DNA from 3 places in the Marinomonas sp. 15G6-16 genome. Region 2 is predicted to be linked to each of the others. Evidence: predicted binding sites of a transcription regulator. Region 2 holds the regulator's gene; each other region holds the start of a gene.
What was found. Region 2 encodes PhoB, which activates phosphate uptake and scavenging genes when phosphate is short. Its sites were predicted from a motif close to TGTCATANNNNTGTCANA; they were not measured.
Positions count from the first base shown of each region.

Region 1 (5,417 bases), 780 kb from region 2:
CACCACTCTGAGTAGAAAAATCCGCTTGAATGCAATCCACTCCCAATTCTTCCAATTGCTGAATGCTTTCACGCATGGTGCGATAGGTGACAACCAGATCGTAACCTTGCTCAACTAACGCTTTTGCGCAAGCCAAGCCAAGACGCTGGCCTCCACCAGTAATAACTATTGGCACTTTAAGCGTCATCCATCTTTCTCCATTCATTCATCCGTTCGTTTCGCTCAAGCTTTCAATGCTTGTATTAACGACGATTGTCAGTTTACACCTTCCTTTGTTTGTACGATAAAAACACGGAAAGGGATTGATCCCCAATCTACATTTAAGCCAATTATGTCTTTACACAAAAGATTCTACTCATACCAAAAAAAGTCATCTAATATTTATTTTGCATCGTAATGATTGAACTAATTTTGAACTATCACATCTAAAGAAAGCGTTCGAAGACCTTTATGACTACCCACTTTAAATAGAAAGAGTACAAAGGAGTTGAAATGAGCTTACAAACAGAAAAAACGGCCCTTGCTTTATCGGCAAAAGACATCCCTCAAGAAGCATTTGATTGGTACGACGAATATGCTCATGGAGACATTGACCGTCGCACCTTCTTATCTCGCCTTGGCACACTAAGCGTAGCAGGATTAACTCTATCCGTCGTTGCTGGAGCACTTACTCCAAATTACGCGCTAGCAGAGCAAGTTTCTTTTAATGATCCAGACATTACAGCAAGCTACGTGGAATTTGACTCGCCAAACGGACACGGTAAAGCGCGCGGCTACCTAGTTGTTCCAAAAGGTGTTGATGCAAATAATAAAGCTGCAACAGTTTTAGTGGCTCATGAAAACCGCGGTTTGAACCCATACATTGAAGACGTTGCTCGTCGATTGGCGAAAGCTGGCTTCATCGCTTTAGCACCTGACGCTTTGTTTCCTTTAGGTGGTTACCCAGGAAATGATGACGAAGGTCGCGCAATGCAAAGAACACTCGACGGAAGCAAAATTGAAGGCGACTTCAAAGATGCCGCAACGCTACTTAAGAACCACGAGTTCAGCACGGGTAAAGTGGGCATGGTTGGCTTCTGCTTTGGTGGTTACTTAACCAACTCTCTAGCAGCAAATATGCCAGACACAATCAATGCCGGTGCGCCTTATTATGGAACGCCAGCAAAATCTAATATTGATCAAATCAAAGCTCCGCTGCAAATTCATTTTGCGGAATTAGATGATCGAGTTAATGCGACTTGGCCAGACTATGAAAAAGCACTAAAAGCCAACAAAGTTGATTACACTGCTTATGTTTATCCGAAAGCGAACCACGGTTTCCATAATGACTCGACTGGTCGTTATCAAGAAGACAATGCAGAGCTTGCTTGGGAGCGAACCATTGGGTTCTTTAAACAGAACCTGAACGCTTAAGAAAGGAAGAAAAGTAAAAAAGCGTTACAGCAAGAAATTATGCTGTAACGCTTTTTGTATTTAGTGATGCCGGTTTTTGATTGTATTTAAAATCAATTCCACGCACATTTGGCGTTTGTTGCCATAAAGATTCACACAAATCAGAGACACTCACATCATTGCTTGATTGCAACCAAGACACCACTGCACGAGCCACATTAGGGTAAGATATCTGCACGACTCGACCGGTTTCCAGCCACTCTTGAATAATCCCAGAATCTAAAGTCTCTGTTGTTTTCGCCACACCTAATTGCTCCAAGGCAATGGCATTGGAATGTTGCTCAATTTGTCCTTTAAGCGGTTTCGCCAATATTCTTCGGCCTAACTGCAATGCTTCAGAATTCAGTTCAAAACCCGCATTACAAAGGACAGATTCACATTCGCTCAGATTCTTCTGAAACTCTTCCCGGCTAAACGGAAAAACTTCAACCTTGCCATACACACCTGGCTCAATGTCTTTGCAATGCAACCTGAAAGAATAATCCGGCACACCTTCCAACCAATCCATGACTTCTTCGCTGTTTTCAAAAGGCAAATACACAAGCACGTCCATAGAGTCTGGCGTGTTTTGTCTTTCTTCATGATGAATTAACGGCGGTAAAATTGGGTAACCGAAGTGATGCCAATGAGCGCCAAGCTGAATCGCAGCTGGCGCAAAATTAGACATAATCCATTGCGCAATAAAGTTCTTCTTATAACGAGGAATGTCATGTTTAAAAGCGTATTGATGCCCAAACCCAATACAAGGAATACCTTGAGATTTTGCCGCCCAAGCAACAATCGGTTCGTAGTCCGTAATAACCAAATCATAACCACGAAGATCTAATGAGCGAATATCTCGAATGAGCTTAAAGAAATTCGCATTTCGACAAGTCGCCAATAAATCTAACTTGCCATTGCGAGCAACAAAGCTCAGACCTTGAAAGGTACGATAATCGCCAAATACCGACATATCGAAATAATCTTCAGGCGGACGACCAGAGAAAATAAAGTCTACTTCTACGCCAGCTGCATTCATTTCAGCAGCCATGGCTCTTGCTCTGGTAATATGACCATTTCCTGTTCCTTGAACGCCATATAAAATCTTCATACCAGAACTCCAATCATAAAGGCCGCACAGGCACTTCCTAATAAAGCACCAATCACTGTGTCTGTTGGGAAATGCACACCCAAAAAATACGCGACAAGCCAACGTGCGCCGCCCAAAAATACAAAATAATATTGAAGCTTGGGAACCATTCACTTAGGCAATACGCCATAAAGAAAGCCCCTGACGTATGACCAGATGGAAAAGAAAACTGGTCAGATGGAATAATAAAGCTACGGAAGTCATCAAGCGCATCTGCTGGACGATTCCGTTTAAAACCACGCTTTAAAACAAAATAGACAATACGCTCAAGCAAGAAACCAAAAGCTAAAACAGTGACTAGAGTTTCATAACCCGCAACCCAAAATATGATTGCGGCAGCGGCATAAAGAGGGCCATCGGCTGTGAATGAAATAGCACGCCCAATACTGGTTAATTTTGCTCTGTGTTTACGAGCCATAAACCAGTAAAAAGTCTGTACATCAAATGCATGTATATTCTGAAGTATGTTCATGCTATCACCTCGCTGTTTATCTTATTCTCAAACATAGACGAGTAAAATGTCAGTTAGATGGCACTTAAATGACAACTTGATGACATACCACACAAACAAAAATGCCCCGCATAAAGCGAGGCATTATTTGGTGTTACTTCAAGCTCAAAGTTTGAAGTAAATACCTTCTTTAAAGATCGTTCATCTTGTGGAACTGCTCAATCATGGCAACAGGTTTCACGCTCTTATTGCTGCTGTTTAACGCATAAACAACAGTTTCACCATTTGGACCAGCGCCAATTTCTGTATAACGTAATGGCACTTCACCAACCAAACGAGCATTGTTCATTTCAGCCAAAGAAGAGAAAACAAAAATACGGCCTTCAACGCGCATTTCACCGTAGAAAGGCGTAGCACCTTCTAATGTGCCGTGATACATGTCCATAGAAGCAATGCCTGATGTTTTCTTCTTGTCTTCGTTTGTTAAACCGAAAACAAGCGTCTCACCTTTTGGACCTTCACCGATATGAACTTTACGGAAAGAAGTTTCACCTACTTCAAGGAAGCTTTCGTATGTTGCGCGGTCATCAAAAATATGAATTCGACCATCATGATGAACTTCATATAAATCTTCATTATTTAAAGACATCGCTTCAGCAACAGACGCAGTGTCACCACTTTTCACAGACTCATTACCGCAAGCCGTTAGAAGAGTTAGTGCCACTAAACTTGTTGTAACTGGTAAAAACTTCAATTTCATTTTATAGCTCCTAGGTTAGATTTATAAACACCTTAGAAGCAAAAAATGACAATACAATGACAAAATCTTTTCAATAAGAATACAAAGACAATTAAATTACAGCCAATTCGACAACATAATACCAATCCCTAAAGATTGTGTTTGGTGATTATAATCAAGCAGCGACTGACCATAACCATTGAAGTACTGGATGTAGCCTCGCGTTTTCCCCCATAAAGGGAAGTTAAAACCAACCTGCAAAGCCCCTTTGTTATCGGACGCTTTGAGGTTATTTCTCAGCATAATATCAATACTGTAATCATCAATAACATGGATGACACTCAGCTCACCGTAACCATAATATCTTTCTATATTTGGGTTATCGTCATTGTCTGAGCTTTCAGGAATACGATACCAAGGCTTAAAGGAAAAGGCGGTGTTGCCTTTCTCAAACAAAAAATCCACGTAAAACCGGTTCCACGATCGAGAAAGATCACCGGATTGACCATTCGACTGATGATTAAAACCGTAAGCAATATAACTAGGCTTAATGCCTAAAAAGCCATTCTTTGGCTTATCTACAATAAAGACTTCTGGTTCATGATTCGTATCTCGAAAAGGCGCTGAAATATCACTGTTATAAGCTTGCCAGAAAGCTTGTTGAGTATAGGCAAACCATAGGCTGGAATTACGCCCCACCACATCGTAAACAACGGGGAACTTCACACTCAACTGAAATTTGAATTCCACGCTTTGCAGGCTTTCTGTCTCATCGTCCCCTAAAAAAGCTCTGTCATTAGGGTTAGAAGTATAAGCAATCGGTAAGAAGTAGTTTGGTTTATGAGGTGTTAAAACGAATGGGTTGTCTACTGTTACAACTTCTTTATCCACTCGCTGCTGAAATAAGCCTTTGGCTTTCTCCGCTCGCTTGGAAATAGATTCAGGCACTGCAGGCTCTGTTGGGGAAAAAGATGTGTCTTCTTCCTCAGCAACAGCCGCGTTTTCAGCCGATTCCGCTGTAGTATAATCCGGCGTGTTTATTTCGGTTTGAGCCAAAAGCAAACTAGGAAGTAATACCATCGAATAGACTATGGCTTTCATTATTTAAAACCTTATCGAGTGACATAAGCCACTTTAACGAATTTAGACAAGCCTCAGGTTATTGAGACAACACAACTTTTTTGGCGTAGGTATCACGATCCATATCGCACAATTCAACAGACAAACTAACATCTTTTAATGAAAATTGTGTTAAAGCATTCAGAACCAAAGTAGACAACTGCTTTTTCTCTTCTTTTGTACGACCCGACAAAAGCCTTATCATCACGTGTATGAAAGCATCCTCTTGTCCGCCAGTAATAAAGCTTTTATAAGCACTGCTCCGTAATTTGATGTCTTCTACGGAAAATAAATTAGATGCGACACAGGCTTCTTTAACAGTCTCAAGTAATTCCGCTGGTGGCACTTCTTGCTCTAAATTCTGGCTGTATTCCAAAATACAATGTGGCATGCTTTTCTCCATTCTTTCAGTTTATCAAATACAAATAGTTAAGAATCTTATCGATACCAAACCAACTCTGCTCATCAATATCTAATAGCCTAACTCCGGATTCACAGACAACGGAATCGTTCCGTCCGACCGGTAA
Region 1 covers NZ_CM147916.1:1,006,878-1,012,294, forward strand. The annotation lists gene folM (dihydromonapterin reductase) at 1-205, opposite strand, end outside; gene AC0L46_RS04855 (dienelactone hydrolase family protein) at 493-1,413, shown strand; gene AC0L46_RS04860 (MJ1255/VC2487 family glycosyltransferase) at 1,451-2,542, opposite strand; gene AC0L46_RS04865 (phosphatase PAP2 family protein) at 2,595-3,053, opposite strand; gene AC0L46_RS04870 (hypothetical protein) at 3,223-3,792, opposite strand; gene AC0L46_RS04875 (phospholipase A) at 3,889-4,872, opposite strand; gene AC0L46_RS04880 (5-carboxymethyl-2-hydroxymuconate Delta-isomerase) at 4,931-5,281, opposite strand; gene AC0L46_RS04885 (2-hydroxyacid dehydrogenase) at 5,363-5,417, opposite strand, start outside.
Region 1: a site for PhoB is predicted at 3,121-3,138, ahead of AC0L46_RS04865 (phosphatase PAP2 family protein). Genes of this name have one in related genera too.

Region 2 (5,417 bases):
TTCCTTATCCGTACCAAAGCCGGCGGACAATACCGAGAGATCACAGGAAACCAATTAAAAGAGCTGTTTTCAGGCCCACTTAACCGCTTTGAAAGCATTTCTATTCACACTTCTGCGATCAACAAACCAACCGAGAATCACGAAAATGACGAGGAGCAGATTCTTCAAGCGCTTGGTAAATTTCAATCAATACGACTCAAGCAACGTTTGGAAGAAACATTAGAGATTCCGCCTTTGCCCGCGTCTTCCCATCGAATCATCAAACTTTCCTCGGATAAGTCCGCAGGAACAGACGAACTATGCGAAGTCATTGCATTAGACCCAAGTTTATCTGCACAGGTCGTTAGCTGGGCGTCTTCTCCTTACTATGGAGCACCGGGGTCGATTGAGTCTGTAGAGGATGCCATTATTCGCGTTCTCGGCTTTGAAATGGTGATGAATTTAGCGCTTGGGTTATCAATGGGTAACGCTTTTAAAACGCCTGAAGAAGGGCCTCGTCATTATGAAGATTTCTGGTTAGATTCTGTTTCAAATGCCGTGCTTATGGAATCCTTAGTAAAAGCGATGCCAATTAAAGATCGCCCAAAGCTTGGACATGCTTACTTAGCAGGCTTACTACACAATTTCGGATTTCTTGCGATAAATGCTATTTTGCCACCTCATTTTTCCATTCTATCTCGCTACCAAGAAGCTAACGCGCATCTGGCAGCAGAGTTTACCGAAATGCACATACTGCATTTTAGCAAGGAACAACTGGCGTCTTGGCTACTGCGTTATTGGAGCTTGCCAGACAATATTTGGATGGCCATCAGATACAGCAAAAAGCCTCATTATTATGGAGAACACGCCATATTAGCCAAACTGCTCTACGTGACTTATCAGCTCCGTCACGAAGCCGATATTGAACCTGAAGTGCTCAATGAAATAGGCTTAACACTTGAAGAAGTCGAAAACTGCGAAAAAGAGGTTTTCAAAAAATCAGCCGAGTTGCATAAAATGGCGTCTTTAATTAACAAGATAAATGCCTAGCTTATTATGACCTTGATGAATCAATCCGCGACCTTGCAGTTTGGCTATCGATGGGCGCCTGTGCATAGGGTCAACAAGGTAAAAGTGCCAACCACTCTTTGGCCTTGGCTGATTACCAAAGCCTCTTTGACAGCCAAACTACAAACGCTGGGAGCACTAACGGTTGAAGTACTTGAAGACACTTGGGGAACGCCAACAGCACGAGAAAGGCGTCGGCTTGGCTTGCGCCCTCGTGAAGCAGCTCGAATTCGCACTGTCTTATTAAAGGTTGATGGTGTCAGTGTTATTTATGCGCGTTCAATTATTCCAGCCAAGTCCTTAAAAGGTCATTGGCGACAAGTAAAGCACCTTAAAAACAAACCGCTAGGTGGATATTTATTTAAGCACAGAGCGCTTTTTAGAAGCGGTGTCGAAGTCACACAACTGCCTAAACAAATGTTTCCAGATCAATCCAATACCGTATGGGCGAGACGTTCTGTTTTCCAACAATACGGTGCGGGAATCTTGGTCAACGAAGCCTTCTTTGATGATATCAACCAACTAAAATCACCATTTGGTTTTATATGAATAAATTGAAAGTTTACCTAGAGCTAACGCGATTCGATCGCCCTATCGGGTCTTTGTTATTGATGTGGCCAACATTATGGGCGCTATGGCTCGCCTCTGATGGTATGCCTGATTGGCACCTCGTTGTTATATTCATTTTAGGCGTATTTAGTATGCGCTCTGCTGGCTGCGTAATTAATGATTATGCCGATAGAAAAGTAGATGGCAGCGTTGAGCGTACCAAGAATCGACCATTGCCTTCGGGTCGCGTATCTGCAAAAGAAGCTCTCGCGCTTTTCGCAGTACTTTGCACAGTAAGCTTTATTTTAGTTCTTTTCACTGACGTTCGAACCATTTTATTGTCATTTGTCGGATTAGGCCTTGCTGCACTTTATCCTTTTATGAAGCGATATACTCACTTACCTCAGCTGTTCCTAGGTTTGGCTTTTTCTTGGGCAATACCTATGGCGCACAGTGCTCAAGGCGGAGACTTAAGCGACCCTATACTTTGGATGCTGTTCGTTGCCAACTGCTTCTGGACGATCGCATACGATACCTATTATGCGATGACAGACCGCGAAGATGACCTCAAAGTCGGCATCAAATCGACAGCCATCTTATTTGGGGAGCACGACTTGCTTATCATTCTTTGTCTGCAAGGTCTGACTTTGTCTCTCTTAACTTGGGTCGGGTTACTGGCTGGATTAGGTTGGCCGTATTTTATTGCCCTTGTGTGTTGTGCAGGGTTATTTTATTTGCAATTTAAGCAGGCTCGGAGCCGTGATAAAGCCGCCTGCTTCCGATCATTTCTAGACAATAACCGCATTGGCTTTTGTCTCTTCGTTGGTCTAAATTTAAGCTATTTTCTGTAATATATGGCAAAGTTGTGACATTTTAACCAAACTGTCACATTTGGCGGCTTTAATAAAACCGTTCCTGAGATGAGGGTAGATCCTGTGACCGGTAAAAAAGTATTAATTATTGATGACGAGTCTTCAATACGCGAAATGATCGCGATTGCTCTAGAAATGGCAGGCTATGAATATTTAGAAGCCGAAAATATTCAGCAAGCCCACGAAATTATCGTCGACCATCGACCAGATTTAATTCTTGTTGATTGGATGATGCCTGGCGGCAGTGGGATTGAACTCACTCGTCGCTTGAAGAAAGACAACACAACGGCTGAAATTCCAGTCATCATGTTGACGGCGAAAAGTGAAGAAGACAACAAAATACAAGGCTTAGAGGTTGGTGCGGATGACTACATCACTAAACCTTTCTCTCCTCGTGAATTGGTCGCGAGATTAAAAGCCGTATTACGCCGAGCAACACCTCAAGGCATTGATGAACCGATTGAAATTGAAGGGCTAATGCTAGACCCTATCAGTCAACGAGTCACAATAGGGGCTCGCCCTTTGGATATGGGGCCAACGGAATACAGATTGCTAAAATTCTTAATGACACACCAAGAACGCGCCTACTCTAGAGCACAACTTCTAGATCAGGTTTGGGGTGGTAATGTCTATGTAGAAGAACGCACCGTTGATGTTCATATTCGTCGTTTACGCAAAGCCATTGGCAGCTCTCACGACTCCTTGATACAAACCGTTCGAGGAACAGGCTACCGATTCTCAGCAAAAAGGTCCGCATGAAAAACATTTGGCGAAATACCATACTAAGTTGGCTGTCAGGTCTTGCAGCTTGCATTGTCATTGGCCTGATCATTGGTCAGTTATTAGGGGTATTATTGCTGTATGTTTTAGGGTCTTTGTATTGGCAGCTGTACCAGCTTTATCAATTCCATAGCTGGTTACGCTATTCCAGTAAGGCGTCACCTCCGGAAGCCAGTGGCATTTGGGGAGACGTTTTTGATGCCGTTTACCGTTTGCAGAAAAAGCAACGTAAATCAAAACGTCGAATGCGCCAAGCATTAACGCGAATCGAAAGCTCGACGACCGCCTTAAAAGAAGGCGTGATTATGGCGGACAACCAAGGTAATTTAGAGTGGTGGAACAATTCTGCAGCTCACTTCTTTGGTCTTATGCGCCCTGTAGACCGAGGTCAGATAATCACCAACATCGTTCGCAGTCCGGAGTTTTTCCGCTATTTCTCACAAAAACGTTTTGGGGAACCACTGGTTATTAAATCCCCTGCAAAAGAAGGCGTTTATCTGGAAATACAAACAACACTGTACGATAAAAACGATCACCTTATTTTTGTCCGTGATGTCACTCGCTTACATCTTCTTGAACAAATGCGAAAAGACTTTGTCGCCAACGCCTCTCACGAGCTCAAGACACCTTTGACTGTAATTAAAGGTTATTTAGAAACCCTCGACATGTTTAAAGACAGTCTGCCGAAAAGCATGCAAAAAGGCATAGTGAACATGTCTGAGCAGTCTGAGCGCATGGAGCACCTTATTGAAGACTTGCTTCTTTTATCTCGCTTAGAAAGCGATGAAAAACGTGAAGAGAATCAGTGGCACAAAGTCTTAGACATTGTGCATTCGATTCAAAGTGCCGCGGAATCCATTGTGACTGAGCAGCACATCATCTCAGTCAAAATTCCTGCTGAAGCTTATGTCTACGGTTCTTACAAAGAGCTGTATAGCGCTTTTTCTAACCTAATCGTAAACGCCATCAAGTACTCACCGGATGGCGGCGAAGTGGAAATTAAATGGGAATCTAGCCATCTCAATGGTGTATTCTCTGTAAAAGATGCTGGTTTAGGAATAGACCCTAGACACATTCCTAGGCTCACTGAACGCTTCTTTAGGGTAGACAAAGGAAGAGGTTCAAAAACTGGAGGAACAGGCCTTGGGTTAGCCATAGTGAAGCATGTGTTGCTACATCACGATGCTAAGCTTCAAATCCGCAGCCAACCAGGTCATGGCAGTACTTTTTCCTGCTATTTCCCAGCCAACCGAACACAACATGAGTCTGTCTCGACTCTCATTTTCAAAGGCAATGAAAGCTAAGCTGCCTACAAAAAAATAGGGAAGCCATTTGCTTCCCTATTTATTACCTAAACACCTTCACGCCCGTTTATAAGCTGTTAAACAGTTGTGCGATAAAGTCTTCTTTTTCCTTGTCTTGGTCGATTAAGCTCAAGGTCACGGTTAAGAAGGTTGAATCATGCTTCTTCTCTGTCGTAGACACTGATTGCACATAATAGTTTAAACGGTTCACTGCGCCTTTATGCTCCAAATCCAACACGGCTTGCCCTAATACCTGAGGCACCACATCGTCACTTTTAATCAACATAGTGGCTTCTTGCTTGCTAAATTGAATGACCATGCAACGAAATTGCTTTTCCTCGAATCGAACAATCGTCGGCAGCTTCACATCTTTCACGGTCACAACTGGGTCGTCAGGGTGAGTAAATTTCGTAGCCTGAATAGGTTGGGTAGACTTCCCTGCCCCCATTAAGACATCAATCGAAGCGGAAGCCACGCCTTGGTTTCCAGAACTCGCTTGGCGAGGCTGTTGTGACACTAAGCGACCTTCCAACTTATGCTTCTTCGCAGCAGATATTACTTTGTTGATTAATTGCTCACCTGAAAACGGCTTACCAAGATAGTCCGTTACGCCCGCTTGTACCGCTTCAACAACATGACTTTTATCACCACGACTGGTAATCATGACAAACGGCACATCAGCTTTTTGATATTGTGGCTGTTCGCGACACCACCTTAGCAACTCAACGCCCGTCATCTCAGGCATTTCCCAATCACACAGCACCATATTGAATTGCATCTTGGTTAATAATTGCTGTGCTTTTCGGCCATTAATCGCGTCTTCAATTTCAACCGCTGGAAATTGTTTGCGCAAAGTTCTACGGAT
Region 2 covers NZ_CM147916.1:1,783,056-1,788,472, reverse strand. The annotation lists gene AC0L46_RS08665 (HDOD domain-containing protein) at 1-1,029, shown strand, start outside; gene AC0L46_RS08660 (chorismate--pyruvate lyase family protein) at 1,045-1,596, shown strand; gene ubiA (4-hydroxybenzoate octaprenyltransferase) at 1,593-2,447, shown strand; gene phoB (phosphate regulon transcriptional regulator PhoB) at 2,532-3,227, shown strand; gene phoR (phosphate regulon sensor histidine kinase PhoR) at 3,224-4,552, shown strand; gene AC0L46_RS08640 (response regulator) at 4,620-5,417, opposite strand, start outside.

Region 3 (5,417 bases), 770 kb from region 2:
TTCTGTTGCATTGTGAAGCGCTTTTTCCATTTCTAGGCGAGCATCTGACGCAACTTGCATGTCAGGCTCATATAAAGAAAAAGTATTTCGCCCCAATTCCTTAGCGCGATATAAAGCCGTGTCTGCTTGTTTCAAAATCACTTCAGCAGAATCATCGGCACTCTTAAATAAAGTAGCGCCAAAACTCGCAGTAATATGAACTTCATGATTGCCTGCTTGCTTCACCTGCTGACAAGCAAACTGAATACTCTCCACAAAGTTTTTAAGGTCTTGTTCGACTTGAGACCTGTCTGAACCTAAATATCTCAGTAGCAAAACAAACTCATCACCGCCCATGCGAGCCAATGTGATGTCGCTCGAGATTTGTTTGGATATTTGCACAGCCACACAACGCAGCAATTGGTCTCCTGCGGAATGCCCTAAAGAGTCATTTATGACTTTAAAACGGTCAATATCCATGAATACAACCGCCGAATATTCTTGCTGCTGTTCCGTTTCAGATAACAAGCCATCTAACTGCTCTATAACATATTGTCGATTAGGTAGTTTGGTGACCGAATCGTAATACGCTAAATGATGTATGTGCGCTTCTGCTTCCTTACGCTCGGAAACATCACGCACCAATAATAGAATTTCAAACTTATCTTTTATTGTATATTTTGCGATTCGTATTTCCACTGGAAGCGCAGCGCCTTCCACTTGATAAGCGGCCTCGAATGTTTGAGGCATCACCTGCAAGCCATCAAGTACTTTTGAAAAACCGCCCCAAGAAGAAACTGTAAATAAGCTCTCTAACGAGCTGGATATAATGTTTTCTGAGCTCATCTTCAATAAATGCTCAGCGGCAGCATTCACGCGGGTAATTTGATAATTTTCGTTTAATAGAAAAATGCCATCCGCTGCATGCTCAATAACCGCGCGATTGTGACTATCACTGCGCTCTAGATCGCCTAACGCAATGTTTAGTTTTTCGAGAAGTTGTGAAAAGGTAAAATGAAGACGACCTAACTCATCGGATTGATGGTATCGAAAAAAAGATTTGGGTAAGGAAAGTTTTGCATTTCGCCCAAGTGTCGATAAAGCATCGGTTAAGCGAGTTAAAGGGTGGGTAACTAAAAAATAAAAAACCAAAGATATCAAAGAGGCTAACAAAACGTCTTTGAACAAATTGTAAGTCAGAATGGGCAAATGCTCAGCGAAAATATTGTCTAGCAGGTAACGTTTCTCTGGAATAACAGATAAAGTGCCAGCATAGAATTTAGGGGTTTCCATGTGTAAACCACTCTTATACTCTTCCAAATCAGACAGTACAGAATCCGCTAGCGATTGTGAAACGGTAAAATCTCGCACTTTCTCCTTTGTTTTAACCAATAAAGCTCCGCTTTCATCATGCACTTCGACATAAGCAATGGAAGGACTCAGTGACAAACTGTCAACTTGCTGTTGAGCAAACGTCATATCCAGACGAAACAAAGCCTCAGCAAGAGGCCTTTCAACCACCGCCAATAATTCGTCAAAATTTGAGTTTATTTTCTCTTTTCGAGCCTCGACGCTTTCTACAACCTGAAAAGCGCTACTCAGCAAGCTCAAAAAAACAGCCAGTATTAAAACGAGAACAGCCTGTTTTATAAATAACGATTTAGATAACACAACAGCCATTATTACTCACTTAAAACGTCCCTAGTTTGAGTGCATGCCAAAGTGCTATACGAAGCCAGCACAATAGATCTAGAGTATAAGAATACTTTATAAATGAAAGTGCTCCCTTCATTTATAAACTGATGTAGATCAAAGTATTTACTAATATCTAATAAAACGGCTATTTGCTCACCATAACCTTGAGAGTGGCGGCATTTATACACTCCCCTTAACTTATTAATATAGTTAAGGAATATATAAAAAAATAGCGTGTGTCACTAAGACTATGACACAAAATATGAAAAAGAAAGAGTTACATCAAAAGAAGGATGAGCCTAAACTCACACCAATCGAATAAATTTTTCTTATAGCACAAAGGTAAAATACAAAAAAACCAGCATGAATACCATACTGGTTTTTTTCGTGCCTCAATGATCGACTAACGCCGAATAATTAACCGATTACCGCACCATCTTCACGCGAGATAGCAATCACACTTGAGCGAGGCACAGACTGACCGCCACCAGGCCAATGAGAATCACCTTTTTCACCTGGATGCTGAACGCTGATAAACATAGTAGTACGCTCAGTGTTCCAAGCAGCGCCCGTAATCTCACACTCCTTAGGCCCTACTAAGAAGCGGCGAATTTCACCTGTTTCAGGATCTCCAACCAACATTTGGTTGTTACCTTGCCCTTCAAAGCCTTTCGCATTGGAGTAGTTGCCATCTGTTTGGATCCACAACAAGCCTTTAGAGTCAAACTTCAAGCCGTCTGGCGAGTTGAACATGTTATCTTGATTCACATTTTGAGAGCCTGCATTTGCATCATCATACACAGCAGGGTTGCCCGCTAACACAAACAAATTCCATTTAAAGTCACTGCTTGTGTGGTCTTCATTCATAGGCGTCCAACGAACGATTTGACCAAAGTTATTTTCAACACGAGGGTTTGGCCCACCAGCTGGCGTTGCATCACCACCCGCATTTGGTTTAACTCCACGGTTTTTGTTATTGGTTAGCGCACAGAATACTTCCACTTTATTTGGATTCGATGCTACCCATTCTGGGCGATCCATTGTCGTTGCGCCAACTTTAGAGGCTGCGATACGAGTATGAATTGAAATTTCCGCTTCGGTCATACCTGTTGTTTTTGGCGTTAACGCCAACCACTCACCACGATTATTGTCGTGGAATTTGGCAACATACAAGGTGCCTTCTTCTAATAGATCACGGTTGTTTCCGCCTGCTAAATATTTATGCTTAGAAACGAAGCGATATAAAAACTCGCCACGCTCATCATCGCCTAAATACACGACAACATGACCATTAGAAGCAATAGTTAACTCTGCATTTTCATGTTTGAAACGACCAAGCGCAGTACGTTTTTTAGGGCGAGCTTTAGGGTCTAATGGATCAATCTCAACAATGTAACCTGCACGGTTCGGCTCGTTAGGTTCTTTTGATACATCAAAACGAGAGTCAGACATCGCCCACTTGTAACCCCAATCTTTATGGCTGATGCCATAACGCTTCATTTCTGGAGTTAATGAGAAGTTTTCGTCACTTGAAGAGAAGTAGCCGTTGAAGTTTTCTTCACAGGTTAAGTAAGTTCCCCAAGGCGTTTGACCATTACCACAGTTGTTCCAAGTGCCTTTTGCAACAACACCTTTAGAATCAGATGAAGTACGCATCAATTTGTGACCACGAGCTGGACCTGTAATGTCCATTTCTGTGTCGGCAGTAATACGGCGGTTAAACTCCGAATCTTTTACTATGCCCCATTGATTATTTTTATGGGCTATTTCAACTATGCTGACACCATGGGCCGCTTTGCTTTTGCGAATATCGTCTGCTGTTGTTGGCACACCATCCGTACGATTGGCGTGAAGTGTTTTTAAATTCGTGTATTCATTATTTACACATAGAATTTGACGACCGTGATGGGCAAACAATGCCATACCATCACAATGATCTCCAAACGCAGCTTCTTGAGATGCACCAGTACCGCCAGTAGCACCATTAAAATCTGGTGTACTGGAAAACATAGGCTCTCCCCAAGACGCTAATATTTCCCATTTATAACCTTCTGGAACAGTCACAGTATCAAGCGCATTTGCTTTCACCATCTTAAAAGCAAGGCGAGATTCTTCTGACCCAGCAGCAAGCGCTTTACCAGCGGCTAATGTGGTTGATCCCATAACAAAAGCACCCGCGCCAACAGCGACACCGCCACCCAAAAAACCACGGCGAGAAACCATCTTATTCGATACTTTTTCAAACTCTACAACCTCTGGCGCTGGTCGTACTAATTCATCTAACTCATCAAAGCTTAAATCATGTTTTTGCACGGTTTTCATAATACTGCCCTATAATATTGTTAATAGATGACTGCCGCTCAGCAACACTGCTTTCCGCATTAGCCTCTGTAAATACTGACTGTTAAAAGAAGACTTCCCCCTGCAAAAGGAAGTTGTACATAAAACTACAGTGAAAAAATGGCATTAAAATGACAGCTAGATTGCATTATGGTTATATGAGGAAAAGGCAACATGTTGAGACTAGTTGCATATAAAATAATAATGCTTTTGAGGATATTGAAATGATCAACACTCTACGTAAATTCTCGATCAATCTACGCTTAGTCAGCTTAGTTTTTTTCTTCTCCTTAGGCTTATTACTCGTTATTTATTTAAGCTTAACCACCAACAAACAATCTCTTCTCAATGAGAAATACTCACAAACAAAGCATGTTGTTGAAACTGCCACTGGCGTGTTTGAGTATTTTCATACACTCCAGCAATCTGGCGAGCTGAGCAAAGAGCAGGCACAACGCTTTGCTATGGAAACCATCAAAGATACTCGCTATTCAGAAGTCGAATATTTTTGGATAAATGACAATGCAGGCAACATGATAATGCATGGTGCAAACGCGTCATTGAATGGTAAGAACTTATTAAGTCTTGAAGACAAAAATGGGAAAAAAATCTTTTCTGAATTTATCAAAGTCGTAAAAGCGCAAAACGCAGGGTTCGTTGACTATTTATGGCCAAAACCTGGTAGCGAAGAACCGGTTGAAAAAATTTCCTATGTTCAAGGCTTTGAAGCTTGGGGCTGGATTATCGGCTCTGGTATTTACCTAGATGATGTTGATGCTCAATTTAATAAAGAAGCCATCAAACTCAGCATCATTAGTAGCGTGATTATTTTAGCCGCTTTATTTATCTCGTTCTTAATTATGCGCTCAATTCTGCTTCCGATAGGCCAAATACGCCTAGCCATGGAAAACATTTCACATGGTGATGGTGATTTAACCGCTCGTTTACCTGAAGCCGGCAATGACCAATTAACCAAGATTGCAGCTCACTATAATACTTTTGTAAACCGACTTTCTGGAACACTCACAAAAGCTGTCACACTCAACCAAGAAGTTGAAAATAAAAGCCAAGAGCTAAAAACTGTTGCTTCAAAAACCAAAGCAATCACTCAAGAACGTGAAGGCATGTTTGCTCAGATGACAGATACGATTAAAGAAGTTGATAGCTTTAAAGATGAAGTAATTGAAACAACGCAATCCACTATCACATCAGCACAAAATACAGCTAGTAAAACCCAAACAGGTCAAGAGTCAATCAAGCAAACCGTTGAATCATTAGATAAATTGTCTAATGAACTTGAGTTAGGACTTAAAACTGTTGTCCAGCTTGCCGAGCAGTCACAAACAATTGGTTCCGTACTGGATGTTATTAGCGCCATTTCTGAGCAAACTAATTTGTTGGCC
Region 3 covers NZ_CM147916.1:1,015,671-1,021,087, forward strand. The annotation lists gene AC0L46_RS04895 (putative bifunctional diguanylate cyclase/phosphodiesterase) at 1-1,659, opposite strand, end outside; gene AC0L46_RS04900 (PhoX family protein) at 2,092-3,996, opposite strand; gene AC0L46_RS04905 (methyl-accepting chemotaxis protein) at 4,239-5,417, shown strand, end outside.
Region 3: a site for PhoB is predicted at 4,134-4,151, ahead of AC0L46_RS04900 (PhoX family protein). Genes of this name have one in related genera too.